DNA from 4 places in the Pontibacillus yanchengensis genome. Region 1 is predicted to be linked to each of the others. Evidence: riboswitches for the same ligand, from Rfam matches in the RefSeq annotation. Region 1 holds a riboswitch; each other region holds the start of a gene.
What was found. Region 1 has a riboswitch for S-adenosylmethionine ahead of GLW08_RS09760 (O-acetylhomoserine aminocarboxypropyltransferase/cysteine synthase family protein). Riboswitches for the same ligand answer to the same signal wherever they lie in the genome.
Positions count from the first base shown of each region.

Region 2: linked by a shared signal. The riboswitch ahead of GLW08_RS13215 (phosphoadenylyl-sulfate reductase) and the one ahead of GLW08_RS09760 (O-acetylhomoserine aminocarboxypropyltransferase/cysteine synthase family protein) in region 1 are both predicted to bind S-adenosylmethionine.
Region 3: linked by a shared signal. The riboswitch ahead of GLW08_RS18745 (methionine ABC transporter ATP-binding protein) and the one ahead of GLW08_RS09760 (O-acetylhomoserine aminocarboxypropyltransferase/cysteine synthase family protein) in region 1 are both predicted to bind S-adenosylmethionine.
Region 4: linked by a shared signal. The riboswitch ahead of msrA (peptide-methionine (S)-S-oxide reductase MsrA) and the one ahead of GLW08_RS09760 (O-acetylhomoserine aminocarboxypropyltransferase/cysteine synthase family protein) in region 1 are both predicted to bind S-adenosylmethionine.

Region 1 covers NZ_WMEU01000002.1:517,570-524,904, forward strand. Annotated here, with positions in the region: gene GLW08_RS09750 (ABC transporter permease) at 1-622, shown strand, start outside; gene GLW08_RS09755 (homoserine dehydrogenase) at 675-1,658, opposite strand; gene GLW08_RS09760 (O-acetylhomoserine aminocarboxypropyltransferase/cysteine synthase family protein) at 1,697-3,400, opposite strand; SAM riboswitch class I at 3,519-3,632, opposite strand; gene GLW08_RS09765 (RDD family protein) at 3,856-4,173, shown strand; gene GLW08_RS09770 (thiol-disulfide oxidoreductase DCC family protein) at 4,342-4,737, shown strand; gene GLW08_RS21630 (hypothetical protein) at 5,107-5,277, opposite strand; gene GLW08_RS09775 (hypothetical protein) at 5,333-5,551, opposite strand; gene GLW08_RS09780 (hypothetical protein) at 5,674-5,898, shown strand; gene GLW08_RS09785 (TraR/DksA C4-type zinc finger protein) at 5,993-6,766, opposite strand; gene GLW08_RS09790 (flagellar basal body rod protein) at 6,968-7,330, shown strand.
Region 2 covers NZ_WMEU01000004.1:126,447-133,781, forward strand. Annotated here, with positions in the region: gene GLW08_RS13200 (CHAD domain-containing protein) at 1-1,055, shown strand, start outside; gene GLW08_RS13205 (DUF2515 family protein) at 1,111-2,241, opposite strand; gene GLW08_RS13210 (AEC family transporter) at 2,891-3,802, shown strand; SAM riboswitch class I at 4,102-4,209, shown strand; gene GLW08_RS13215 (phosphoadenylyl-sulfate reductase) at 4,308-5,024, shown strand; gene GLW08_RS13220 (inorganic phosphate transporter) at 5,048-6,121, shown strand; gene sat (sulfate adenylyltransferase) at 6,144-7,304, shown strand; gene cysC (adenylyl-sulfate kinase) at 7,304-7,335, shown strand, end outside.
Region 3 covers NZ_WMEU01000008.1:61,121-68,455, forward strand. Annotated here, with positions in the region: gene sufC (Fe-S cluster assembly ATPase SufC) at 1-685, opposite strand, end outside; gene GLW08_RS21710 (hypothetical protein) at 1,228-1,368, opposite strand; gene GLW08_RS18730 (carboxymuconolactone decarboxylase family protein) at 1,612-1,986, opposite strand; gene GLW08_RS18735 (MetQ/NlpA family ABC transporter substrate-binding protein) at 2,070-2,957, opposite strand; gene GLW08_RS18740 (methionine ABC transporter permease) at 2,974-3,642, opposite strand; gene GLW08_RS18745 (methionine ABC transporter ATP-binding protein) at 3,632-4,660, opposite strand; SAM riboswitch class I at 4,847-4,953, opposite strand; gene GLW08_RS18750 (TlpA family protein disulfide reductase) at 5,182-5,595, shown strand; gene GLW08_RS18755 (hypothetical protein) at 5,596-5,919, opposite strand; gene GLW08_RS18760 (thioredoxin family protein) at 6,546-6,863, opposite strand; gene GLW08_RS18765 (toprim domain-containing protein) at 6,882-7,238, opposite strand.
Region 4 covers NZ_WMEU01000005.1:108,853-116,187, forward strand. Annotated here, with positions in the region: gene GLW08_RS15230 (hypothetical protein) at 1-624, opposite strand, end outside; gene GLW08_RS15235 (ATP-grasp domain-containing protein) at 658-1,926, opposite strand; partial or broken gene GLW08_RS15240 (C45 family autoproteolytic acyltransferase/hydolase) at 2,274-3,322, shown strand; gene GLW08_RS15245 (excisionase family DNA-binding protein) at 3,339-3,569, shown strand; gene GLW08_RS15250 (RidA family protein) at 3,738-4,118, opposite strand; SAM riboswitch class I at 4,467-4,583, shown strand; gene msrA (peptide-methionine (S)-S-oxide reductase MsrA) at 4,705-5,178, shown strand; gene GLW08_RS15260 (class I SAM-dependent methyltransferase) at 5,247-5,765, opposite strand; gene GLW08_RS15265 (thioredoxin family protein) at 5,870-6,220, shown strand; gene GLW08_RS15270 (DUF2188 domain-containing protein) at 6,291-6,752, shown strand; gene GLW08_RS15275 (AIM24 family protein) at 6,882-7,335, shown strand, end outside.

The DNA.
Region 1 (7,335 bases):
AGAAACGATTACAAGAGAGATAACAGGGGTTTCGAATGTCTATATTGGTCATGCTATTTATTATGAAAAATCTAATGTGAATGACTTTTTAGGTTATCCTAAAGAAGTTTATAATGCAAAATGGACGAATGAAGAGCCAACTCAAGAAGAGTCTATCCTATTTATAGAGGATAAAAGAGATATGATCGAAAACTTTGAGTCTACATCCTCTCTGATGAGGTATTCTATATTTGGGATTTCAGCTTTTGCGTTTTTTATAGGTGTAATTGTATTGACCTTGATTACAAATTTAATTGTCGAGGAGAACTCACCATCGATCTCCCTTTTCAAAGTAATGGGATACACAGACAAGGAAATATCCAAGTTAGTTGTGAACATTTATACACCACTTGTCGTGTTAGCTTATATCATATCAGTGCCAATTGGTGTGCTAGCTATTGATCAAATGATGGCATCCCTTGTTGAGCAAACAGGGTTCTCCTTACCGGTGAAGCTAACGTGGCCAATGATTGGTATAGGATTTGTTATCATCATGGTAACCTACTATGTGTCGCTATTTTTCTCCAGAAAGAAAGTGACGAAAGTTTCCTTACAAGAAGCTTTAAAAAAACAACAAGATTAATAGAGAAACCAGCATGGCATAACTAGCCATGCTGGTTTTAATGTAGTGATTCTTAGTAAATATACTGCTTTTCTAGCTTTATTTCTTTATGAAAAACATAAACTAGATCTTCAATGATGGCACTGGCTGTCGGTAATTTACCAGCGCCTGGTCCTGTAAGGGTGAAGGTTCCTAAAAGGTCAGTATGGACAGTAATACCGTTGTTTACACCATCTACGCTGTAAAGTGGATGTTCATCATCAATTTGCATTGGTTGTATGGATGCAGCCACTTCTCCATTACGCATTTCAACAGTTGCAATATGCTTGATCTTCTGCCCTCTTTGGGCCGCATGTTGAATCTGTTCATTTGAGATTTCCCCTATTCCTTCTCGATACACATCCTCCCAATTTGGTTGTAGATCATAAACCAATTGACTTAAAATCATGGACTTATAAAATGCATCATTTCCATCTACATCATTACTTGGATTTGCTTCTGCAAATCCCTTCTCCTGAGCTTGCACTAAAGCTTCTTCAAAAGTGGTGTGATTCATCGTCATTTCAGTGAGGATATAGTTCGATGTACCGTTTAATATAGCTTCCATCTTTTCGATTTGATTTACCTGTAACAATTGCTTGAGTGTTCGCAAAATAGGCGTGCCTGAAGCTGTAGTAGCTTCATAACCTATATGAACTTGATTCTCTGTAGCTTTTTCTATTAATTGTTTTCCATAACGAGCAAACATTGCTTTGTTGGCTGTAATGACATGAATTCCTTTTTGAATTGCTTGGGATAGGTACTCAAAAGCTGGGTGATCTCCAACTGTCGCTTCAATGATGACATCCACGTCTTTAGAAAGAATATCATGGTAATTTGTTGTAATTGGTATGTGGTTTGGAAGATTGCGTTGTTTCAAAGAATCGTTCACGAGTACGCCTACGAGCTCTGTATCTGTACCTAACTTTTCGGATATATATTGGTCATGAGAAAGGAGTGTCTCATACACTCCTTGCCCAACTGTTCCAAGACCCAGAATGGCTATCTTAATAGTCATGCTTTTCCTCCTTGCTCTGCCTCATATCAAAAAGAGGATTATACTTTAGCTGTTTCATAAGTGTTTTTTGGAGCCCTTACACGTTGAGCTTCACGATATAAACTATCTGTTTCCTTGTAAGATATTGATAGATCGTTCAGACGTTGTTTGGATGTCGGACTTATGATGTTCTGGGTGATGAAGAAATAAGAGTCATCTATCGTTGAAGAAGCTTTTTCGATGCCAAGATTACTTAGGGCATACACAATGTCTGTCTTTTCAGGTAATGATTCATATTCAAAATAGAGAGAAAAACCTAATCTCTCCAATTTAGCAAATTCTTCCGGTTTACTGGTTCGATCAGCGCCAAACACAGCAATGGTTTTAGGGCGTACGATTTGTTCATCTCTATATAGGGAAGAAGAAAGCACTGCTTCTATAGGTGGTTGATGATTGGAATAATCACTCTTTAAGCCAGTAGCTTGCTCTATTGCATATTCTAAATCACTAATAAGATCATCTGTCGACTCCAATCCAATTGATAATCGTATTAGATCCTCTGTAACACCTGTTTTAACAAGGTCTTCTTGATTTAACTGTTGGTGCGTAGTCGATGCTGGATGAATGATTAGTGATTTTGCATCTCCAACGTTGGCAACATGAGACCATAAACGTATATTGTCAATTACTTTTCGTCCTTCTTCGCGTCCACCTTTAATACCAAACACGATAATGGAACCGTAGCCGTTATGAAGGTACTGCTGTGCTAATTGGTGGGATGGATGGTTTTCAAGACCTGGATAGGATACCCAATCAACTCCAGGGTGCGCCTCTAGGTAACGAGATATTATCTGCGCATTTTCTAGATGACGTTCTACTCTAAGGTGAAGTGTTTCTAATCCTTGTAAAAGATAAAATGCGTTTTGTGGACTTAAACAAGCACCAATGTCACGCAAAAGCTGCACACGAAGTTTTACAGCAAATCCTGCTGGTCCGACATCTATTCCATATCGAATACCATGATAACTTTCATCAGGCTCAGTGAACCCAGGAAACTTTTCGTGATTCCAGTTAAAACGTCCACTATCTACGACTACACCGCCTATAGAATTTCCGTGTCCTCCAATCCATTTCGTTGCGGAGTGGATAACAATATCTGCTCCCCAAGAAATCGGTTTGCAGACGTGAGGAGTAGCAAATGTACTATCCACTAGAAGAGGGATATGATGAGCATGGGCAACATCAGCAACACTTTCAATATCAAGCACATCTAAACTAGGGTTTCCTATTACTTCCGCAAAGATAGCTTTTGTTTTAGGAGTAATGGCTGAACGGAAGCTTTCTGGATCCGTTCCATCCACAAACGTTACGTGAATTCCATACTTTGGAAGCGTCACTGCAAATAGATTATAAGTCCCACCGTATAGGTTCGTGGAAGTAACAATTTCATCACCAGCACTTGCTATATTTAAAATAGCTAAAGTGATAGCTGCCATACCTGAAGAAGTAGCTACTGCGGCAACACCATCTTCTAATAGGGCGACTCGTTGTTCAAAAGCATCAATGGTAGGATTACCAATTCGAGTGTATATGTTTCCAGGTTCTGCTAAGGCGAATAGGTTTTGAGCATGTTCTGTGTCATTAAATACGTAGGAAGTTGTTTGATAAATAGGTACCGCACGTGATCCAGTAGTTGGATCTGGGGATTGACCTCCGTGTAAACTTAACGTCTCCAATTGATATTGATGATAGGGTAGTGTCATACAACAATTCCTCCTTAAAATTTTGAGAGATACTAGGAAAAATTGCCTGACAGGTAAGGAGGAAGAGGGTAAAATAAAAACCCCCTTCCTAAGAAGAGGGTGTATATGTACAGTCCTCCTCTTATCTTCCAGATCCTCATGACCTGTAGGAATTAGCACCTTTCCCAAACCGTTTGTTTGGATGGTTGCCGGGCTTCACAGGGCCTAGTCCCTCTGCCGCTCTAGATAAGAGATATTAAATTTACTTTCTTTGTTCCACTTGTATAGGATTATATCCTATACTGCATTAAAACGTCAATACAGTTGTTAGATAAATTAGAATATTAATTCTGTATTGAATATTCTAATTTAATATAGTGAGTCGTTAGCAAAATATGTTAGTTTTTTACTTGCAACAAAGTTAAATGTATTTAATACTAAATGGTAACTTAAAGGAATGTAGGAGTTGAGATTTCATGCCTAAATACGCAAGCTTTGGCAGGAAGTTATTAGCTGATTTATTGGATTATTTACTATTTGGTATAGTTGTTGCTACGATTATCTTTTTTGTAACAGGTAAATTTTCTTTAGTGGATGCTAACGGCTCCATCTACTTTGAGCTTTCCCATGTTCTTTATATGACTTTGTTGCCTTTACTTTGGAGCGGCTATATTGTTGGCAAGCGAATATTTAATATTTATATTACCAAAGATGGTCAACCTTTAATATTATCAACAATGGTACTTCGTGAAATCTTTGGCAAGTTTATCTTAGCTGGGGTTACACTACACTAGGTACTACTGTAATCATTAGTATCTTCATGATAAACATTCGAGAAAATCGACGTGCTATTTAAGATTTGATTGCAGGAACGATGTGGTTCATGGGAAGCCCGCAAAAACATAAGCCTTTTTCATTTTTGGTATAATGAAAATAGTTATTAAATATGGGTGTGATACACTATGGTAAATAAAATTATTCTCTTTGATGGTGAATGTAACTTCTGTGATGTAAGTGTGCAGTTTATTTTAAAACGTGACAAGCAAGAACAATTTACATTTGCGTCCTTACAAGGTGAACACGGTCAAAAATTATTAAAGCAGCATGGCATTTCTTCAAGTGTTGATAGCTTTGTTTTAGTAGATGATAAACAGATACACTTCCAATCAACTGCAGCGCTTAAAGTATGTAAGGAGTTGGCTGGCGCATGGAAATTGCTCTATGTGTTTATTGTAATTCCAAAACCAATTAGAGATAAAGTGTACAACTTTGTTGCTAATAATCGATATAAATGGTTTGGGAAGAAAAATCAATGTGCTTTGCCTTCACCTGAAACAAGAAAGCGTTTTTTAGACTAATAAAAACCTCCTATCGTTTAGGAGGTTTTTTTATGTTCAAATATAATCTGAGTTTCTTTCAATATGGCCCCAAAGCCTTTTTTGATGGGGGTGTTTTATTATCGTCTAGAAAATCATTAACGGGTAGTGGATAACCCTGCTAAAGATATGGCCACGTTCAGCTCCAGCGCCCAGCGACTAGCAAACTTCCTGCCCCTCTTTACGATAAGTCAACATCGAATCGCCATCGCTCTTCATGGTTCCTATATCTCTGAAAAGATTTAAGGAAGTTCTATTAAGGTCGCTGCATCGTGCAGCAACATCGAACCAACCCACATCGTGAGGGCAGCAGTTTGTACGTCGCTAAGCGGGTGCCTTGGGCTTTTGTTCCTAGCGATGTTCTTTATCTCCTTGGAATCCTTTTTTGGAATTACGGTTAGAGACTCTTTCCATCTTTTCACGACTAATCGTTTCATCGTTTAACTCTACATTTCCAAGGCTTTCTGTAGGTGTCATGTTATTTTTTTGTGCAGCATCATGTGTAACTTTGCGTTTGGTCATAGTAGACCCTCCTTTCCATTCTATTTTTTACAAATCACAAGGTATCATGCATGTATTATTCTTTTTCAATTTCGTCCATCATAGTGATGAATGCTTCAGGATTTTCGAATTGTTTCATTTCCCAATTGGCATGAATCCATTTCACTAATTCCTCTTTAGAATTAAAAACCTCACCACTTGTATCTTCTTTTCTAATCATGTAGCGTCCATTATCTGGATCATTGGTGACTACACAAGGGTAAGCTCCGCTTTTGCCATACAATTGATGTTCCAAAAAACATTCTCCTTTTTATCGTAGTATTTACCCTTAACATGGACTTATTCTTAATACGATTAATGAATGATTCTTATGGGAAAATCAATACTAAGAACAATAAAATAAGGAGGTACACACTTATGAAAAAAATTAAAATCAACCGTGAAAGTCATAATAAATTAGCTGGTGCATTTAACGCTAACATGAAAATCAGTAAAGCGTTTAATGAACAAGATAAAGAAGATGGGGTTACAGAGGGTGAATTACTGTCTAGTTATTACATGAAAGAAGACATAGATGATGTGAACTATTCAACAGAAAGAAATGGGAAAAGTGTTAACGACCAAGTTCGTAACCACGAATGATGCGATGTAGAGGTAGTTTATGTGTGTAGGCTTTAGGAAATAGGATTCTTCCCCATAAAACAGGCATGCTTTGATTAGCATGCCTGTTTTTACGTTACTCCAGTTCGTTATGATCTTCTTCATCCTCAAGGTAGCTATCTGTTTCAGAATAATGTATTTCTCCCACTATCGACATCATTCCGGATTCATCTAGGTCTTCTTCATATTCATCATGTTGGGCGTTAGGATACACTGTTACGTTATTGCCATACATATCAACACCTGTGAAGTTTTCATAATCCTCAACGTAACTTACATTTTCATCTGAGTTTATATACGTATCATCATATTGTTCAATATCCTGACCTGAGAAATCGGAAGGTGTTTCGGATGTCCCGTATCGGGCCACATCTTGCCATGAATCTTCTGAGTCATAGAATGCGGTAGAAATGGATTCATCTGAACGTCTACGTAATCCAGGTTGAAGCACTTCTTCCTCAACAGGCCGTTGCTCATGTTCTTCTTGGTCTGGGCTGTGTTCTTTACAATATACGGTCGTCGGAAGGGCTTCCAAACGTTCGAATGGTATTTCTTTATTACATTCTTCGCAACGTCCATAACTTCCTTGATCCATTCTATATAGTGCTTGGACAATATCTTTTAACTCTTTTTCTGCGTGTTCATTTAATGCAATATCCTTTTCACGCTCATATAGATAAGTGGCATTATCACCAGGATGGTTATCATAATTGGAAAGTTCACTAACGGACTCTTGAACGGACTCGTCTTCCAAGCCATAGTGATCATTTTGCTCTAAATGGGTCAACAGCTCTCTTTGTTGACTGTACAATTCTGTTTTTAGCTGTTGGGTTTGTTTCTCTGTTAACATGGTTTTCCCTCCTTGGAGGTTTTACTTTTCGAACATACATATAGTATTTACATCCTTAATGAAATCATGCTTTAAGATATAGCATCTAGGCTTACGATATATACGTCTTAAGGCTTACTTGAAAATATGGCTGTAGCTCATTATGCAATCCTTTTGAGACAGGTATGATAAGAGTAAGAAAGATGAAAGGAGGGCAACCGCATGAAACAATTTCTATGGTTTATCGCTGGATTAGTTGCTTTGTCTCTAGTTCTTGCTAACTTAGGTCCAATGATATTGCTTGGAGTTAGTGTATGGTTGTTGTACATCATTTTCAAGAAATTTATGAAGACCGATTCTACAGCAAAAAAAGTCTTATGGGTCGTATTGGGCTTAATTGTCTTAAGCATTACGGTGTCCAATTTATACGCATTAATTGGAGTAGCTGCAGCTTATGTTCTTTATGTACTTTACAAAGGCTGGAAATCGAAGAACAATGATCACGTTGTTGGCGATTCTATTCAAAAAGATGATGATCCATTTATTAATTTTGAAAAGCAATGGGCAGAATTAAATAAATCGTAAAGGGA
Region 2 (7,335 bases), on a different contig from region 1:
CAAAACGACTAGATGTAGATGGTCGGCTGTTAATACCTGCTCAATTCAGAAAAGAGCTTGGATGGGTGAAGGGAAAAGAGCTCGAGCTAGAAATAGAAAAAGATTATGCCGTGCTACAAGAAAGCCCTAGTCGATGTATTATTTGTGGGAATAAAAAGCAGTTACTTGAAGTGAAGGAATCATTTGTATGTGAGGATTGTTTGTCTACGGCGAATGTCGTTTATATCGAAAGATGGCAGAAAGGTCTAGATAAGCTAGTCCACCAATATAAGTCCTATTGCGAGCAAGCTTTGTCTTTTGAAGATGGAAAGGAACTCCATCAAGCACGTGTGAAGGGAAGACGACTTGAAACCATCCTGTTCTTTATAGGAGTAGGGAAGGACCATGCACTTATTGAACGAATTCAAGAAGCACATGATCGCCTCGGTAAGGTACGTGAAAGTGATGTATTCATAGACTCTTTCAAGAAAAGAGCAGAACAAGAAGAAGATTCAAGCCATGCACAAGTGTACCGTCAATTTGCGGAGCTAAGAGAAGAAAAACGTGAGAAGCATCAAAAGAAGCTAGCCAAAAATTTACCGGAAATCATTGATAATCGGTTTATGGAGCTGTGGGAACAGTTTAAAACAAACGAATTACGAAACTATCTCTTACCTTTAAAGATAGATGAGAGACTAAATGAATACGAACAGACTTTTAAAGAACTAACCCAAACATTTAATGAGGAAGTAACTGAAAAGGGCAAGAATGATAAATCCTCATTAAAAACCCTACACTCCGTTCGGATTAAGGCGAAAGCATTACGGTATATTTGTAAATACCTTGGTGATATGTATGGTAAACCTTATAAGAAGAAAGCCAAACAATATAAGGAAGTGCAACGTAACCTTGGAGATATAAATGATTTACGGGATTTCTTAAAGGAAATAAAACAGAATCAGAAGAAAGTAGATGTAAGCAAACAACAAATTCAACAAGTGAGAGGTCAATTAAACCAGGAGCTTGTTGAATTGTTGGAAAGTTTTGAAGTTAAAGAGCTTACGACGACATCTTAGGTATATTGTTTCACGTGAAACATCCTCATAAAGCATAAAAATCGGTAAACTATTATTAGTTTGCCGATTTTTTGTCTTCTTCTCGCCCCAAAAAGGTTTTCTTCATAAGGGCTGCAAGTTCAAGCTTGGTAATGGTCTCACAGTATGCGGCTTTGATTTTGCCTGAGGTTGACGTATTTGGTTTGGATAAGAAGTCTACTTTATCCCAATCGTCAAACCAGTCGTCGTTACTTGCTTTTTGGTGTCTAATTTCATCCCAGACCTCTTGTAATTTTGGACTATACAATAAAGGAGCTCTCGGCTTTAACTGACACTGGTATGTTTTTAAACGTAAGGGATAAGAGGAAGTGTCTTTAGTATGGTGAAATAAGTGAGGCCAATAATCCATTCGAGATCCCGTGTGTGGATGTTGAGACGTCCAGGCTAATACATTTTTTAGTCTTCGCTTGTCGTTGAATAAAAGGTGATATAACCGCTTTCCTAGTTCAATTCGTTTAAGGATGGAAGCGAAGTGATGCACGGTTTCTCCTATTATCATGATTTCAGTACCTTTTTGATATGGAATTAGAATATGATTTAAACTTAACAAGTCTTGAAGTTTAAATTCTATCGTACCAAGCACGTTTTTCTGTATTTGTTGAGATTGCACCAATCTATCTTCAATGTAGTGTTGCTCATTTGTTATCAATGCGTAGGTTAACATCGTTTTGGAAGGACGGTACCAAAAAAAATGCCAACTTGCTTCCATGAAAGAAGAGATATTCATTGCTGGCAGAAGATGAAATAATGGTTTGTGCTGCTTTTTGCTTTCCTCATAAAGCAATAATTGAGGGTATGCATCTTGGAAAATCAACCAATTCCCTCGTTCAAGAAACATAAAAAAGTCTACCTGTTCTTGTTCGGATAGTAAGTGGGGCAAGCATTCACCCTTTAAATCAGTCATATTCCATCCGGAATTTCTAGATACTAAATGAGCTAACAAAGCCCACTCAATCTCAGGGTACTCTTGATAAAATTTCAGGTATGCTGCCGTGCGAGTCACATTGTCTTTATTATATTGGTTCGTTTTATGTGAGATATAAGTGATGATGTCTTTTTCATCATGTGATAGAGGTGAGGGGGAAGTAGGAACAAGGCTTTCTTTTACTTTATTTTCCTTTATACTTTTCTTCATTTCTTGAATCATTTGGTTGTGTTGCTTCCTATGCTTCCAACTAATTAGGCTCACTTCCCTTCCGTGGTAAAGTGGCATTGTTTGTAGATTGTATGAGGCTAGGAGATGAAACATGAAGGTAGTTCTTTTTTTACATGTTTAGGATGAAAGTTGATACGCAATTAAATCTCTGTCTATATCCAAATGTAAAAGGAGACTTTGTTAACTATTGTGGATGATGTGCCAGAATCGCTCCATTCTCTTGAAGACTTGAGTTCGAGGTAAATACTTTTATTAAGCGTGATGTTTCCGACACCTTAATATGGAATAAAGGTTGCCTGGGAAAAACTCGCGTCCTGCCTCGTGTAGTGCCGCAGGAAAGCTAACTATTTCCCGGCCTTTCTTTTCTCCTATCAATGCAATGGAAACACCCCATTCCCCCCAAACTCTCTCAACTTCAAATCTTCAAGATTATGCCTCTTATGTTTCATAACTTTTTTCTATCAATCTTTGCGGACTTAAATAACCGCGGCATCTGCGTCTAAAGTGGGCGTTGTGTTATGTTGTTTTAGAATCATCCTTTGAATTAGCCCTACATGTATGACAAATATGATATGGTAATGAATAGGAAAAAATGTACGAAGCATGAATTGGAATAGTATATCAGTTAGGAGACGAATAAATGGATAGCTTTAACAGCCAGTTTTTATATTCAGTTTTAATCATCGCACTTGGATATATCTTAAAACGAACAAATTTAATTAAAGAGCAAGATGGTGAAGGTTTAGCAAGGATTATCTTTAATCTGACTCTGCCATCGTTATTAATCGTCACCTTTCATGATATTGAAATCGATTCCTCATTAATCCTGTTAATTGTAATAGCCATCGTATATGGTTTGATTCAAGCGGCGTTGGGTTTACTTCTCTTTAAAAACGAAGAAAAGCGCACAAAAGGAATGCTATCCATGATGGCGCCAGGCTTTAACATTGGACTTTTTGCGTTCCCGCTCGTTGAGGCGATTTGGGGGGAAGAAGGATTAAAATACTTTGGGATGTTTGATTTTGGAAATGCATTGATCGTATTTGGTGTTATTTATGTGATTGGCAGCATTTATTCTGATGCAGGTGAGCGAAAAGATTTGAGGCATGTGGTAGGCAAAGTAACCAAATCCGTTCCACTAATCACATACGTGACAGTATGTACATTAAATTTTACAGGAGTGACCATTCCTTCGGTTATCATTGAGGTTTCAGAAACGATATCCGTTGCTAATATGCCGTTATCTTTATTGCTGCTTGGTATCTACTTAAACTTCTCTTTCGCAAAAGGATCTAGTAGCCAAATTATTAAATTACTTTCTCTAAGATACGTAGTTGGACTAGGAATAGGGATTTTAATGTTTGTGTTTTTACCTTTTGAGAGTATGTTTAAATATACAGTACTTATTGCACTAATCCTTCCTATGTCAGCTTCTGTGTTGCCTTATGCGGTTGAATTTGATTATGATCGTAAATTTGTTGGTACTGTCTCCAACATTACCATTATCGTAAGTTTCTTCCTTCTCTGGGGAGTGGGGACCTTAATAATATAAAAAACATGCAGCGTTTAGGTATTTTTACCTATACGCTTTTTTATTAGGCTGGGGATGTTTTTTGATTATTATGAGGTAAGGCGCTTGCACATTTCTTCATTTTTCACATGTACTATATTGACATCTATTATGAAATGCTTTAAAGTTACGAGTATTCAAAAAATTATAATAAACACGTATAGAACCTATTGCTTTTATCATATAGTGGAACAAACGCTAAAGATGAAAAGGCGATATTTTTTTACCCCTAAAGCCTACAATCCCGATGAATTAACTTGGGATATCCATTTAGAACATAACTCTTATCAGGAGTGACGGAGGGAACTGGCCCGCAGATGTCCGGCAACCTGCTTACAAAAGCAAGGTGCTAATTCCAGCAAAATGACCATCATTTTGGAAGATAAGGCAACATTGCTTGTTAATCTGCCTTTCCAAAATGGGGAGGCAGATTTCGTTTGTGTAAAGCACTATTTTTATCCTGGTCAATCGTTAGGAGGTTGATGGAATGACAACAGTTACGCATGACAATTGGGAAACTAGTGAGAAGCCCGTTTTCGATATTATGACTCCTACAAAAGGAGCGCAAGAAGTGTTGGAATGGTCTTATCATCATTACGGTGATGATATTGTATATGCTTGTAGCTTTGGTGTAGAAGGAATGGTCATGATTGATTTGATTGCCAGAGTGAAGCCGACTGCAAGAATTATTTTCTTAGATACAGGAATTCATTTTAAAGAAACATATGAACTGATTGATAGAGTGAAGGAGCGCTATCCTGAATTACAGATCAAAATGGTAAAGCCTCATCTTACACTTGATGAACAGGCAGAAGAGTATGGAGAAGCCTTATGGGAGAGAAATCCGAATAAGTGCTGTAACATTCGGAAGATTATCCCTCTAGAGAAGGAGTTATCCCAAGAGGAAGCTTGGATTTCAGGTTTGCGAAGAGAGCAGTCTCCTTCTAGAGCATCTACGGATTTTCTAAACAAGGATGATAAATTTAAAGCCGTAAAAGTATGTCCGTTAATTCATTGGACTTGGCAAGATATTTGGAACTATGTGCGTAAAGAAGATTTGCCATATAATCCACTACATGAGCAAGGGTACCCAAGTATAGGCTGTTCTGTATGCACGGCTAAAGTTACCGATTCCGGTGACTCACGAGCTGGGAGGTGGGCTAACACAGACAAAACGGAATGTGGTCTTCATTCCGATTCTTAGAGTAATAGATAAGGAGATTATCCATGACAGTATTGGCGATTGCAGTAGCACTGTTTTTTGCAATGAACATAGGGGCAAGCGGCGCAGCAGCAGCAATGGGGACCACGTTTGGTTCTGGTGCTATCAAGAAAAAACGAATAGCACTTGTTCTATGTAGTGTCGGTGTTGTATTAGGAGCTTCTTTTGGTGGTCAGGAAGTTGCGGAAACGATCGGAAGTGGAGTGATCCCTTCTTCCATTATCAACCTAAAAGTTGTGTTAATTATTCTCTTTTCAGCTACCATGTCCCTATTTATCGCCAATATGCTAGGCATACCATTGTCGACTAGTGAAGTAACAGTCGGGGCTGTCATTGGAGTCGGTATTGCCAGTCAAATTCTCTTCGTAGAAAAACTTTTTTTTCTGTTATTGATTTGGATTTTGGTTCCGATTAGTGCCTTCTTGATAGCTCTATTGTCTGCAAAAGGTATAAAGCTTTTAGAGAATCATTCTACTGCAATCCATCAACCCAATTGGCAAAAACGATTCACGTTTATCTTGATTGGTGCAGGATTTCTCGAAGCAGTGGCAGCAGGCATGAATAACGTAGGAAATGCGGTAGGACCTCTAATTGGTGCAGGGGTACTTTCTATGAATACAGGCACTGTAGTTGGTGGGATTTTTGTAGCGCTTGGTGTTCTCTTGTTTGGAGGCAAGGTGCTGGAAACGAATGGGAAGCGTATTACCCGTTTTTCCTTAATTGAAGGGTGTTCCATTACAAGTATCGGTGCGGGTCTTGTGATAGCGGCATCTATTTTAGGGATTCCAGTCCCTCTAACACAAATTACTACATCCGCCATTATGGGAGTAGGAGCTGGGAAAAGTGGCCAAATCCTTTTCAAAAAGCGCATTATCAAGAGAATGTTAATGGTGTGGGCCGTATCCCCCGTATTCTCCTTAGTCTTTTCTTATGGATTAGTAAAATTGTTTTTAGAAAGTGATATGTATTCCCTTGTAGCCATTGGAAGCATGTTCTTGGCAACAGTAGGGTCGCTGTATCTTATTAAGACAGTACGGGAAGAAAAAGCAATGATTAATGAACAAGGTAGTGGCATTTAACTAATTATTGGAGGGTTACAAAATGACAAAGAGCGTACCACATGGAGGAACATTAATTAATCGATGGGATTCAGACTATTCTTATTCCCATATCCAAACAGAAATCGAACTAGATGCGATTGCATTAAGTGATTTAGAGCTTATTGGCATTGGCGGGTATAGCCCTTTAACCGGTTTTCTAGAAGAAGCAGACTATCACTCTGTCGTTGAGAATATGAAACTAGAGAACGGGCTTCCATGGAGTATTCCGATTACTCTTCCGGTTACAGAAGAGAAGGCAAATACGTTGAGCACTGGAGATGAGGTCCGCCTCGTCTATCAAGGGGATGTGTACGGTGTGCTAACCGTGAATTCGATCTTTTCACCGGATAAATCGAAAGAAGCACAATATGTGTATCAAACAACAGATGCTGCACACCCTGGGGTGAAAAAGGTGTATGATCGTCCTGATCATTATGTAGGTGGTCCGATTACATTAATCAAACGTACACCGAAGGGGCGCTTCACACAATATTATAAAGACCCTGTTGAAACAAGAAACTATTTCACAAAACAAGGTTGGGAAAACATTGTAGGATTCCAAACAAGAAATCCTGTTCATCGTGCGCATGAATACATTCAAAAGACGGCTCTTGAAATAGTTGATGGTCTATTCTTAAACCCATTAGTAGGCGAAACTAAATCCGATGATATCCCTGCTGATGTGCGGATGGAAAGTTATGAAGTCATCTTGGAAAACTATTATCCTGAAGATCGAGTGTACTTAAGTGCCTTTCCTGCAGCGATGCGCTATGCCGGGCCAAGAGAAGCTGTATTCCACGCATTGGTACGTAAAAACTTTGGATGTACCCATTTCATAGTCGGGCGAGATCATGCAGGAGTAGGCGATTATTACGGAACCTATGATGCACAAAAAATATTCTCAAACTTTACCGAAGAGGAATTAGGCATTAAGACGTTGTTCTTTGAACATAGCTTCTATTGCAAAAAGTGTGATGGAATGGCCTCTAACAAAACATGCCCACATGATAAAGAACATCATATGATGCTATCAGGTACAAAAGTAAGAGAAAAACTACAACGTGGAGAAAAACTACCTCCAGAATTTAGTAGACCAGAGGTAGTCGAAACATTAATCAAAGGGATGAAACAGGATGCGGTCCAAACAGGAGGAAAAGAGTAATGAGTGAAGAACGAAACCTAACTTGGCATGC
Region 3 (7,335 bases), on a different contig from region 1:
ATTTCACAATACGACCTTGCATCATCACATGTACTTGATCAGGTGTAATGTAGTTCAATAGACGCTGATAGTGAGTAATGATTAAGCAACCGAATTGGTCGTCACGCATCTTATTGATACCTTTTGCAACAACTTTTAATGCGTCGATGTCAAGACCAGAGTCAATTTCATCAAGGATGCCGATTTCTGGCTTAAGCATCATTAACTGTAGGATTTCGTTACGCTTTTTCTCGCCACCTGAGAATCCTTCGTTTAGATAACGTTGTGCCATATTTTTATCAATATCAAGATAATCCATGTTATCGTCCATTTCTTTAATGAACTTCATTAGATTAATCTCGTCGCCTTCTTCACGTTTAGAGTTAATAGAAGAACGCAAGAAATCGGAGTTTGTTACTCCGGAAATTTCACTTGGATACTGCATGGCTAGGAATAGACCTGCTTGAGCACGTTCATCAACTTCCATTTCAAGAACATCTTCTCCATCAAGTGTAATAGAACCACTTGTGATTTCATATTTAGGATGTCCCATGATCGCTGATGCTAGCGTAGATTTACCTGTACCGTTTGGTCCCATTACTGCATGGAATTCGCCACCTGTAAGTGTAAGGTTTACGCCTTTTAATATTTCTTTACCTTCAATTTCTACATGAAGATCTTTAATTTCTAGAGTTGATCCTGCCATCTAAATACCTCCAATATCATGTCTTTTATATGCTTCGATTTGAGGACCTCATGTTTCATTCTCAATCTATTCTCATTAACAATCTTATATCAAATTAAAATTATTATCAACTGTTTTCCCTTACTGGTAATCATTAGAACAAATTACCTGTAATGAAGTGATAATAAATGAGAAAAAGGCCAAGTTTCTTCCTTATTATAATGAAAAAACACTACTTCCATATGATAACAACTTCTATATGGTTTGAAAACAAGTAGGGTTATGGATTCATCACTTCAGACTAACTTAAAATGAACTACTAAAAACGCTCTAGAGCAACAATTATACTGGAGTTTATGGGAAACTTGTCCCAGAAAACAAGAAAAGTGAGATTCGATGTTGATTGATATCGATCGATTATAGAAGAGGGATCATACCAGTAGCTGGATGTTAGAGCTAGACAAGTATGAACCAGATTCTACATTCTTTCATCCTTCAATAAAAACAGGCGACTAAAGGTCGCCTGTTTTCTAATTTATCTTAATAATGTATAGATAGGATTCTTAGCGATGTATTTTCCGATCAACTTCAGCTACGATTCTTTGACTTTGTTCAAACTCTTGCTGTCGCCGTTGTTCAACCTTAAGACGTTGGTCTAATCGACGACTGTATTCCGCGTAGCCCATACCATGAGATTGGTGCATTGCCTTTTCCATCTCATTTGTGTAATTCAAGTTCAATTGGTCACTAATAGTGAATCCATCCCTTCAAATTTATCAATGTTTACAAAATAAATTTTACCATAGGGAAACTCCCTTCACAAAAGGCGTTTACATCTATTTTCACCTGTTTGCAAGTGAGACATCACGAACAGAATTAATACCTAGACACACCATATAATTCATCGATATTTCTTTAATTTGCTTAAATTTATTCAAGTTTTGTTACTAGTGTTTATTTTCTTGCAATTCATGAATACTTTCTTGCACAAGGGTTACAGCTTGGCTTAAAGCAGCCCCTCCGCCGAACGCAGCAGATACTCCACATGCTTCCATCATTTCTTCGTAAGAAGCACCATGATCAAGGCAACCTTTTGTATGGTAGATCATGCAATACTCATCTTGAGCTACAACACTAATGCCAAGAGCAATCAATTGCTTTTCTTTCTGTGATAAAGTTCCTTCTGCAAAACACGCTTCTGTAAACTTACTAAAATGATGTGCTACGTCAGGTAAATGTGTAGAGAAAGTTCCCATACCATGCTTATAGTCAAATAACGCCTGTTCACTTGTATTCATTGCTTGGTGTTGTTTTTGGTCCATAAAAAATCCCTCCAAGGATAATAATTAACTACGAATAGTATGACCTACATACTATAGATTATCCGTGGAGGGAAATAAATTACTTATTTACTAACAGGCACGATGGCACCGTTGTATTTCTCTTTCATAAATTGCTTAATTTCCTCAGATTGTAGAACTTCTAAAACAGTTTGAAGCGCTTTGCTATCTTTGTTTTCTGACTTTGTAACAAGTAAGTTTGCATAAGGTGATTCTGAACCTTCCATAAATAGAGAATCTTCTGTTGGGTTCAACCCTGCTTCAATTGCATAGTTTGTGTTAATAGCTACTAATGCATCTTCTTCACGCTCATAGTTTTGAGGTAGTAGACCTGCATCAACATCAGCAGAGAACTTTAGGTTTTTAGGATTTTTGGCGATATCCTCGATTTTTGCACTTTTCTTATCTATACCTTCTTTTAACTCGATAATACCCTTTGATTCGAATAGAGAAAGAATACGTCCATGGTCAGCTACAGAACGACTCATAATCACTTCTGTTCCCTTTGGAATCTCGTCAATGCTGTTAATATTTTTTGAGTAAACTCCCATTGGTTCTATGTGAACTGGACCAATGCTTGCGAAGTCATATCCAAATTCTTTTTTCTGGTCTTCAAGATATGGTGTGTGTTGGAAGTAGTTGGCATCAATAGCCCCACTAGATAGATCTTTATTTGGCAGAATATAATCCTGGTACGTTTCAATGTTTAGTTTAATTCCTTTTTCTTTCAAAAGTGGTTTTGCTTCTTCAAGAATCTCAGCATGTGGAGTGCTTGAAGCGCCAATTGTCAGTTCTTTTACTTCCTCACTTTGTTGATCAGAAGAACCTTCCTCTGATGCTGAGTCGGATGAGTTCCCATTTGATGATTCTTCAGAGTTACCCTCAGAAGTTCCGCAAGCTGCTAGTACTAAAATAAATAATGTACTTGCAAGTAGTGTTAGAAATTTTTTCATGATTTCTCTCTCCTTTTTATCGTTTATCTAATTTATTTGATACATAATCGCCTAGAAATTGAAATAAGAAAACGATTAATACTATTAAAATGGTACTTACTAATACAACATCAAAATCCCATCTCTGGAAACCCTTCAAGTAAGCTAGGTCACCTAAGCCTCCTGCACCAATAACACCAGCCATCGCTGTATAACTAATAAGTGCAATAGCTGTAACTGTTATCCCTGATATTAGTGCAGGCATTGATTCTGGCAAGAGAACCTTGAAAATAATAGTCGATGTCTTTGCACCCATACCTTTGGCTGCCTCAATGACACCTTTATCAACTTCCTTCAGTGCTATCTCTACCATCCTTCCATAAAAAGGGGAAGCTCCAATAATCAGGGCAGGTAACGCTGCATTAGGACCTCTGATGGTTCCAATTAGGAATTCCGTAAAAGGGAATAACAACAATATTAAGATGATAAATGGAATCGCTCTAAACACGTTGACTACCGTAGCTACAATGAAATTCAGTATTTTATTTGCCCATAATCCATCTTTTGCAGTTAAATATAAAAGTAACCCAAGAGCAATCCCAAAAATAAATGTACCTAAGACAGAAATGCCTGTCATATATATAGTTTCCTTCGTTGCTTCTATCAAGTCTGCCATTTTTACATTTGGAAATAAACTACGAAGCATTTGGATTCACCTCAACTTTGACCGATGTTTCAGAAATATATTGAATGGCCTCTTGTATAACTTGTTCTTCTCCAGTTAGGTGAACGACCAAGGTTCCATAAGCCCCTTTTTGAGTCTGAGTGATTTTACCCTGCAGAATGTTAATAGAGATATCATATTGTTTTGCTACCTCACTAATGACTGCCTGGTTTGTCTTCTCTCCTACAAAATGAAGTTTTACTATATGACCTGAATCATATTGTGTAAGAATTTCCTGTAACGAATCATCTTGGTCTCGATCACCCATGACTTGTTCAACAAATCGCTTGGTCACCTTTTGTTGAGGATTCCGAAACACATCTAAAACATCACCTTGTTCCACAACTCGTCCCTCTTCCATTACAGCTACACGGTTACTAATTTTACGGATAACATGCATCTCATGTGTAATTAGAATAATGGTCAAGCCAAGTTTCTTATTGATATCTGTTAGAAGATCTAATATAGAATCCGTCGTTTCAGGATCAAGTGCAGATGTTGCCTCGTCACATAAAAGAACCTTTGGTTTATTTGCTAGTGCTCTTGCAATCCCAACTCTTTGCTTTTGTCCACCGCTAAGTTGAGAAGGATATGCATTTTCTCTTCCAGACAGTCCAACTAGATCAACAAGTTCATTTACTCGTTGTTCTCTATCTTGTTTAGAAACATTGGCAATCTCAAGCGGAAAACCAATATTCTCCTTAACTGTTCTTGACCAAAGTAAATTAAAATGTTGATAGATCATTCCTATTTCTTGTCTTGCATGTCGAAGACCTTTACCTCTTAGTTTTGAAATATCGTTTCCATCTATTATGACTTCTCCACTAGTTGGGTCCTCAAGGCGATTGAGTAAGCGGATAAATGTACTCTTTCCAGCACCACTGTACCCAATCACTCCAAATATTTCACCTTTTTCGATATCTAAGCTTACATCATCAACCGCTTGAACATTTCCTGAACTGGACTGAAATACTTTTTGTAATTCCTTAATTGAAATCAATGTCGATTACCTCCCTTTTGCTCCGACTATACTGATAATTTTACTTGGATTTATGGTTGAAGAGTTAAAATATTGTTTAGGTTTACTTAGACAAGACAAGCGTAAGTGCTAAAAGCTTTCTTACTTTTTAAATAAAAAACCTTTCTGCCCAAGAGGACAAAAAGGTTTATGTGTAAACACTTCGTCCTCTCATCTATCTAAGTCTAAAACTTAGCAGGATTTGGCACCTTTCAAACATGGTTGATGGTTGCCGGGCTTCATAGGGCCAGTCCCTCCGCCTCTCGTGATAAGAGATTCACGTTCTTTATTTAATTAAAGCATTAACTTACTTATTCACTAAAATTGATTCTAGCATGGTTAAACTTATAAGGTCAAGAAGTTTAACATTAAAACTTTATATGTTTCCACAACTGATATCAATGTCTCTTAATTAGGAAATAGTATGAATAAGTTGATTCTAATAAGAGTGTGATTTATGTTAGCATGTGGATGAATATTCGTCAATATAAAGGAGTTTGATTATGAAAGCCCCTATCTTTGAATTACAAGACATGAATGGAGAAATATATAGTTTAGAAGATGATTTAGGGAATAATGTTGTGCTTACATTCTGGACGTCATGGTGTCCTGATAGCGGTAGAGATTTACCCAAAAAAGAGCAACTTTTCCAATCAATGGACCATGATAAAGTAAAAATGATTACGATAAATGTCGTGGGAAGAGAACGAAATGCCCAAGAAGGCATCGATTATGCAAATAAATTTTTGACGCAACCCATACTTTTTGACAAAGGAACAGAAATATATGACGCTTACAACTGCCAGGGTGTACCTACCACGGTCCTTATTAATAGAAATGGTGAGATTGTCAAACAGTTTGGTGACCAAGCACAGTTCCTGGAAATCGTTGAAGCTATTGGAAGTAAACTTGTCTAATCAAGCAGACAAGTGAAAAAGTGCCTCAATCAATAAAACATCTTTATATCGCCCATTCATTTTTATTAAATGTTTGGGCACCTTTAATAACTTTATTTCGCCACTCCATATTAGCTGTAACGTATAGCTATCTGCTTCAACGATTACCTGAACGTTCCTACCTTTTATATCATGAAGTAAGCATTTTCCATTCTCTATTTCTAAACAAATCTGCTCACAATTACTATAAAACGAAACCACCAATGATCTATCATGTAATAAAGGACCTAAATCATTACGCTTTTCTACCCTATCCAACCACGCATACAACTCCTTGGCATTCATTGGCCCTCTCCTTTTTATCAAAAGTAAAGAAATTATAAGTTCTGGCGCTTACATGTCTAGCTCTTGAGCCCAGCAACTAGCAAACTTCCTGCCCGTCCTTACGATAAGTCAACATCGAATCGTTTTACTCTTCTTGTGTTTCCTTTCGGCCTACACGACGTAGGTTGGTTCGATGTTGCTGCGTGACGCAGCGGTCTTAATTGAACTTCCATCATTCCAGAATTCACTCTAACTCACAGGAAGACAGTTTGTACGGTGCTAGACGGGCTCTTACGCTTTTATTTGATGTCTAGCTCCATTGCTTTTGTTATTAGCTTACTGCTTGTAATTCTCTACAAAAATATAATATCCTCTTTGGTTCATAACAATTTAAAAACTTCTCGCAAACCCAGTCGAAATATTTCCCGAGAAATATATAATCAACCTATATTTTGTCGCAAATGAAAGAATATCCCCCTATATTGTAAAGAGTTCAACTATTCCAATGTTACATTATCCAGAAGAAATAAGGTGTTTTACAGATATACACACCGACTATAACCTTCCTAGTAATCACTTTTGACAATACAAAAGAGCATCGAACTACTCTAGAATTCGATGCTCTTTCTAATCAAGTCATGACGTTATCATACTTCTTCATATTCACTTACCTTTTGATACATGTATGGCACAGAGTGAAAGGCATACACTTTCTCCTCGACATCCATTCCATCGGTAATCAGTAAACAAGGGACACTTTCAATTTGAAACGTATGCATGAAATTTGGGTGGATGGATGCGTTTAACTCATTAAATGTGAGCTCTGTTTTGGTAGCTTCGAGTGTTTCTAACATCTTCCTGGCAATGTGGCATGTACCACAAAAAGGACTATGAATAAATGTCATTTCATAAGCTTTGGAACTTTTCTGCAATGCTTGAAGAGGATCTTCTTCTAAAAGTTGCATAGTTATATCACCTTTATCTTACGTCAAAAAAATTGGATCTACTGAAATATGTCTACTCACTAATGCTGAGGCTAATTCTGGCTCAGGAGTTGCCGCCACTTCTCTAAAGGACTTATCAATGTATATGTGCTCTGCATGTGGTAATTCAAATGAGAGTTGTTTTCGTAATTTATGACCAGAGTCGTCTTCATCTACAAGAATATAAACATTTTTATTATCAAGATCATATTCCAATATTAATTCTTCAAGTCTTTCGATACCAAGTGTTCCATTCGTACAAATGATATCAACTTGCTCATTTAAAATTTTTTGAATTTGTTTCTTATCTGTTCTACCTTCCACAATTATCACTTTATTCAACTCAGCCATATTCATCACCTGTTCTCTACTTTTCTCTTTCCTTAAGTTTATGATGTTATGAACAATAATTCCAATAAAAAATACACTTTTGAGGAAAAGAATGAGAATCGTT
Region 4 (7,335 bases), on a different contig from region 1:
TTCATCTAAATCGGTATCTAACATGCCTTTAGCCATTTTGATCATCGATACGACACGTTTGATCATAATAGGACGTTGGGCTGTTAGTCGTTCAATTTCTTGGATGAGTGTTTTCGTTAGTTCATTAGTAGATAAATAGCTTGCGAGAAACTGAAACAGTTCACTCGCTTTCTCATCATTCTCGTGTTTTTCTATACGATCGCTTTCAGATGAATTCGGAAACAATAAATTTAAGTTAAGCGCCATGATTTCATTTAAGAAATCTTCTGCTATCTGCGCGGGTACGTTCTGAGTTTGGTAGATTTCCTTTGCAATCGCAAGCATCCGTAGTTCACTTAGGACTTCAATAATCATTGGTAATCCTTTTGCTTTTAGGGATCCTGATACAAGGGGAGCTTGCAATTTCGCTGCATCCTCCCATGGTCCATCCTGAAATACACCAGCTTTTTCAAAACGGTGAGCATACTGAAATAAATGCTCAAATCCGTCTTCCATTTCAATTAAACGGTTTGCCTCCTGATACACATCTGTTTGGTATCTTGCTTTGGCAAAGGGCGGTGCTTGATCTAAAGTGTCTAACGCTTTTTGGAATCGTTCGACGACAATAATAGTAGGCTGAGCCATATCACCTCTCCTTTCTAAAAGAGCTTCTGTTACTTAACGGTAGAAATTATATTGTTCATACAGTTTCAATAGGTCAGTCATCTCATCACTATCTTTACCAAACATAAATATCGTTCCGTAATGATTACCAAAACCAACTCGCTCGGCAACTTTCCCTTGAGGTGGTGTGAACATATCATGCTTCAAAAAGTATGGATGCTGCTCTAACTCTTCAGGAATGTTGAGATCCTCAACATAATCAATGTCAGGGTGAACCATTAAACAACCAGCATATCCTTGAAAATTATCAGCACTTGGGAAGAAGGCGTCTATCTCCTCCTGTGTTGTATTCGGATCACTACACAAAATTTGCGCTTCATAAGCACTAAATCCATATGCTCGCTCAATTAAATCAAAGATATGTCCACCAGGTACACGAGCTGCAACTTCGCCGAAATGTAACGTACCATCTGGCATAATGAAATACTCAGGGTGAATGACTCCATATTCAATTTCAAAAGCATCTACTAACTGCTGAACTGCTTTTTCAATTAATGGTCGTTTGGCTTGTAAGGATGGGGAAGCTGGTACAAAGTTAGAATAGCCCAAGCGAATATATTCTGTGATGTTCAAGAATTGCACTTTTCCTTTATGGATAAATGCCTCGCAAGAAAACTCCTGACCATCTAAGTGACTCTCCATCAATAGTGGGAAATCTACATCTTCTAGCTGACTAATATCTTCTACTGTGTCAATTGCAAGGTGCCCCACAGATCCTGCTTTATCAAGTGGTTTCACATGGATAGGATCAAAATGATCCCCATCTATTTTAAGTAAGGCTTGATTCACACGCTCTAAGAATCGTTTTACATCATCTTTCGTTCTGGCTTCTTCAAAAACGCCTACTTTGATGCCTGCAATTTGTGCTTTTCGCTTCATCATACCTTTATCACGCAGTAACCAAGAACGGTTGAATATGCGTGGGTCCTCACGGAAACGAGCGTTCAGGGCACCAGCCCATTCCACACATTCTTCATATAAAGGAATCGCTAGTTCAACGCCTAACGACTGAAGTTGTTTATATAAATTATCTGAGCTTTCATTAAGTCTACTGAAATCCCAACCAACAAACTGTAAATCATGCTTCTTTGCATAGCTTTCAAAATCAGGAGGACCAACAACGACGAAAGGTCGATTCATACGGGAAGCTGCTTCAATAGCCTCTAAACTCCATCCAATTAATGCAGTTAAGTATGGCTTTGTTTTGTCTTTCTTTTTAGCTTCTTCCACTGAGGTATTACGTTCTAGCTGATCTAATTCCATTTACTCCCTCTCCTTTTTGTGAATTGTTATGGGGTGTAAAACAGTAAAACGTTGTGAAGCAAATGCGGATGTAACTCCGAATAGCATCTCATCTTTAAAAGTAACAGAACTTCATAAAAACTGTAAGCTTTTGTTGTGGGATTCGACAGTATATGTCAAAACTAGTGAACATTCTACGAAATCTTTATCTGAAACTATCTGTTTGAAAAGTGAAAGCTTTGCGAAGTCCCTGTCAAATCAGTTACGATAAATCAGATAAAGATTATAAGGTGCCTGACCTCCAGGGCGTTGATACGTTATCGCTGAGAAGTGGTGGGGGTCTAGCACCATAAAAACGAGGGATACATATGAAGCAAATTTATAGCGATGTTTTGCAATTTCGAGGTACGCATTATGATTTTGGATATATGCAAGGTGAGTTACTTAAAGATTCGTTAACAGTAGAAAATAGAGAGAAACAGTGGAAGCTACGCAAACCTAGGTTTTCAGTAGAAGAGCAGGAAGTGAAAGACGCGATTCTCCGCTTTGCACCAGGTGTTTGGGATGAGCTAGTCGGAATCAAAGATGCAATGGATTGGCCGATGGAGCGGGTGTTGATGGAGTTTGGCGGGTATCGTCTTGATTACGTGAAGTCAGGTTGTTCGATCTTAACCGGTGACGACTACATGGTGCGTAACTATGACTATCAGCCAAAAACGTATGAAGGTCGGTTCGTATTTTTCCAGCCAAGTGATCAAGGCTATGCTATTATCGGACCTTCTCAGCGTATTACTGGACGTATGGATGGGATGAATGAAAAAGGCTTAGCACTTGGTTATAACTTCATGCATCGAAAAAAACCAGGTGAAGGGTTCATCTGCTGCATGATTGGAAGGCTGATTTTAGAGAGCTGTGCAACTGTTGAGGAAGCGGTAGCGATGCTGCAAGAGATTCCGCATCGCCATTCCTTTAGCTACATTGTGTTTGATGCGAGTGGGCAAACCTATGTGGTCGAAACATCCCCGCGAGGAGTCGAAGTTCGCCAATCCAATGCATGCACGAATCATTTTGAATGTATGAAAGACGAAAACAGAAATTATTTAGCTGATTCCTATCGCCGTTTAGATACGATGAATCAACAAAAAGATCAGCTGAGCTCTCCCTATGAGGCCTTCCGATTATTAAATGATACTGACAAGGGTGTGTTCTCAAAGCAATACAAAAATTGGGCAGGCACCATCCACACATCAGCGTATTTTCCTCAGGAGAAAAAGGCATGGTTTGCATTAGGTGGAGATCAGGGATTGTTTTTGATTTTGATAAGTGGTTAGCTGGAGATGATGTAGCTACGGAACGTATTACTGGAGAAGTAGATACAGGTCTTCCATTTCCGCATATGGATGAAAACGCAAGATAGAAGAGGGGGGCAGGTTATGTACTTAACCATACAAGAAACAGCAGAATATTTAGAACTCCCAGAAGCCTATATAGAAAAACTAGTCCAACAGAACCGCATCCGTTCCTTACATGACGGCGAGCAATTTCTAATTAACAAAGAACAATTCAACACTCATTTCGAACAAATGGAAAAATACCGCGAATATGTTCAGCAGATTTTGAATGAACCACTACCGGAGGACATGGATGTAAAGGATGAGGATTAGTGTTGTAGAGGTGAAAACGCTAAAGTAGCGGATAAGAGCAGAAAAGTGCGGATATCTGCGCCAAATCAGCGGATATACGTGCTTAGACACCCAATTCTGACAAATAGCAATCACACAAAAAACAAGTGAGCTGCCTCAGCTCACTTGTTTTGCTCCCATTTCGTATTACTATTCCTTCACAGCAATTGCTTCCACTTCAACCTTAGCACCTTTTGGTAGGCGTCCTACCTCAATGGCTGCGCGGGCAGGATATGGTTCGCTTAGGAAGCTTGCGTACACTTCGTTTACTACAGCGAAGTCGTCCATGTTATCAAGATAAATGTTGGCTTTGGCGATGTGCTTGTAATCCAAGCCGGCTTCTTTCAAGATCGCGCCAACGTTTTTCATCACTTGTTCTGTTTGCTCTTTTACGTCATCAGAAACGAAGGCTTGTGTTTCTGGATCTAACGGGATTTGTCCAGATACGAATAGTAAATTTCCTAGGTCTACAGCTTGGGAATAAGGTCCAATAGCTGCTGGTGCTTGATCTGTAGCAATTGGTTTAAACATGAAACAACACTCCTTTTTCATCCTATTATAGGGGGTAGCTACCTTTTTAGAAAAGGAAAACCATTCTACAAAGTGGAAGGGATTCTCCAGGTTCAAGTGTGGCACGTTATTAATTGCCTTTCTCTTAAGCCTGTGGTATTCTTATACGTAATGCCATCCCTTAAATCGATACGACTGCGGGAACTTAACCACCTGTATGGGATGGCAGGTTATTTATAAAAAACAACTATCATGTTTTTACATAGACCATCATACACTACCTCATAAGAAAAAATGTAGTTTATTACTTTACTTCGCTACCAAATGTATGTATGATGTGTGTTAACAAATAATTTAAATAGCGCTAACTTCTTATCCAGAGAGGCGGAGGGACTGGCCCTTTGATGCCCGGCAACCATTCAATCAATTTATTATTAATTGGAACGGTGCCAATTCCTGCAAGGTGAAGACCTTGGGAGATGAGAGGATCGTACGGTTATATACTTACGACCCCTTTCTTGGATGAGAAAGGGGTCTTTTACGTAAATAAAAGGCTCGTCGATCTCTACGATAGAAGTTTTCGTTACAGAGAAAGGAAGAGATGATTATGGCAACAGCATTGTTTGCGGCAGGATGTTTTTGGGGAGTAGAGGCATTTTTTGAACGACTTAATGGCGTTGTGACGACTCGAGTTGGTTATTCAGGCGGCCATGTTGAGAATCCATCCTATGAGTTGGTCAAAACAGGGACGACAGGTCATGCTGAAACAACCAAAATTGAATTTGATCCAGACATTATCTCCTACCAACAACTAGTCGATGTATTTTTTGAATGCCATGACCCAACATCTATCAATCGCCAAGGTGAAGATGTAGGCTCGCAATATCGTTCCATTATCTTCTATGGAGATGAGGAGCAAAAAGAAATTGCCGAACAAAAATTGCAAGAGTGGTCCAATAAAGGGATTTTCAAACGTCCTATTGTAACCGAAATTACTGAATCTGCACCTTTTTATGATGCTGAAGAATACCACCAAAAGTACTTGCAGAAAAATGGATCCGTTTCATGTGGGGTCGTGTGATGAACTTATCATCACACGATTTTTTTACACGTTTTCGTATTCTCTGTTTTTGCTCAAGCGCCGAGTTTCTAACCTTCCATTTTATACACATAAATCGGAGTCACCCCAATTGAAACTTGTTTCTCAGGATGATGACCTGGTAAAGCAAACGTATGAGTGATAAGTCTAGTGGGAGATGCCTTATTACGAAGCTTCGTCATTGCGTCAACGTATAAATAACAAAAGACCACATCATACTGAGAGGAATCGACGTGGAAAAAATCTTTTTTCCAAATATAGAGATTAGCATGATCGCTCATCCGTAGGCGAGCCTTCATTAGAAAAAATGGAATCCATGAGGTTTCATATGCATCTACCCTGGCATTAGGGAATGTCTTGGCGAAACCAAAAGCCATGGTGCCAAATCCCGCTCCGAAATCAGCGACCTTCATTGGTTGATAAGACTTGGTCAAAGAGAGTACTTCTTTTTTGACGCGAGTGTTCGTGGGCGTTGGGGTTATACCATTTTTTATTGAAAAATAGGCAATAGATAATAAACTCAATATAACAACAATCAGTACTATCCCTTGTACGACAGTATAAACCATATGGCGGACCTTCCTTTATATACGTATGGGGGTAAGCAAAAATAGCGATTCTACAAAGAGAACCTGATATAATACAGGTAGAAAAATAAAAGGTGTTGATGTAAATGAAACGTGCACAATCAATAGAAGAAGTGCGATCCTTCGTACAACAAGAAGATATTTCCCTATTATATATTTCTAGACCGAACTGTTCTGTTTGCCATTCCTTACTTCCACAGGTAGAAGAACTATTGGAAGATTATCAAAAAGTATCTACCCTATATGTAGATGCAGATGAGATTCCAGAGATTGCAGGAGAATATGAAATTTTTACTGTACCTGTTTTAATTGTATCAGTGGAAGGAAGAGAAATGTTCCGAAAAGCCCGAATTGTTCCGATAGAAGAATTAAACCAACAACTAGGAAAGCTTTATAGCGCGTACTGGGACGAAGGGACAGGTTCCTCGTCTCAGTAAGTGGTTTTGGATAGGAATGGAACGGTAACGTATATTATAAGAGAATATACTGTTGCGGAGGTGTACGTGAATGCCTTGGGATACAGATGATTATCCAAGTTCATTAAAGAATCTAGAAACCCCTGTCCGAAAAAAAGCCATCGAAATTGCGAATGCTATGTTAGATGAAGGGTACGATGAAGGAAGTGCTATTCCCATTGCAACTGAGCAAGCAAAAGAATGGTACGACGACGCTAGTGAAGATGAAATCACAGAAATGAAGCAAAAAAGCGACGAAAAATTAAAGCAGCGTGACCCTGAGGGCCAGCAATACGATAGTCGTCCGGAATTACTAGACAAGGGAGAGCATGTGGTCTCTCATGAAGATGGTTGGGCTGTACAAGCAGAAGATGCCAAGAAACCAGCAGCCACTTTTGATAATAAAAGTGATGCGATAGATCGGGCTAAAGAGATTGCATCCAACAAAGGAACTCAGGTTATTATTCACAGAAAAGATGGTAGCATCCAAGACCATATCGGATTTGGTTCATAAAGTGAAAAGCAAAGCATAAATTGACTATAGAAAAGTCCTGTCTATTCATGAATAGACAGGACTTTTGAATGTTATTAGAGAAATAATAATGTATAGAAGAACAAGAAGGTTTCAGAAAGGGAGTTCACGATGAGTAATTATTCAATAGAAGAATTTATTAAACAAACGAAACAAGATGAAAATGAGAATAGTTTCTTTGAACTCGAGACGCAACGTATGCTTGAGGTGAATTTGACAGATGAAGTATGGGCGAAGATGGGTTCGATGATTTCCTATACAGGGTCCATTAAATTTGAGCGTGAAGGCATTTTAGAGCATGGCTTAGGCAAGATGTTTAAGAAGGCTTTTTCAGGAGAAGGCAGTGCTCTAATGAAGGCAAAAGGTCAAGGGAAACTGTACTTGGCTGATCAAGGAAAAAAGATTACTATTTTAGATTTAAATAATGAAGCAATCACGGTCAATGGTAATGATTTGTTGGCATTTGAGCCAGGTATTGATTGGGATATTCATTTAATGAAAAAAGTTGCTGGTATGATGTCAGGCGGACTCTTCAATGTATCTCTTGAAGGTAGGGGAATGGTTG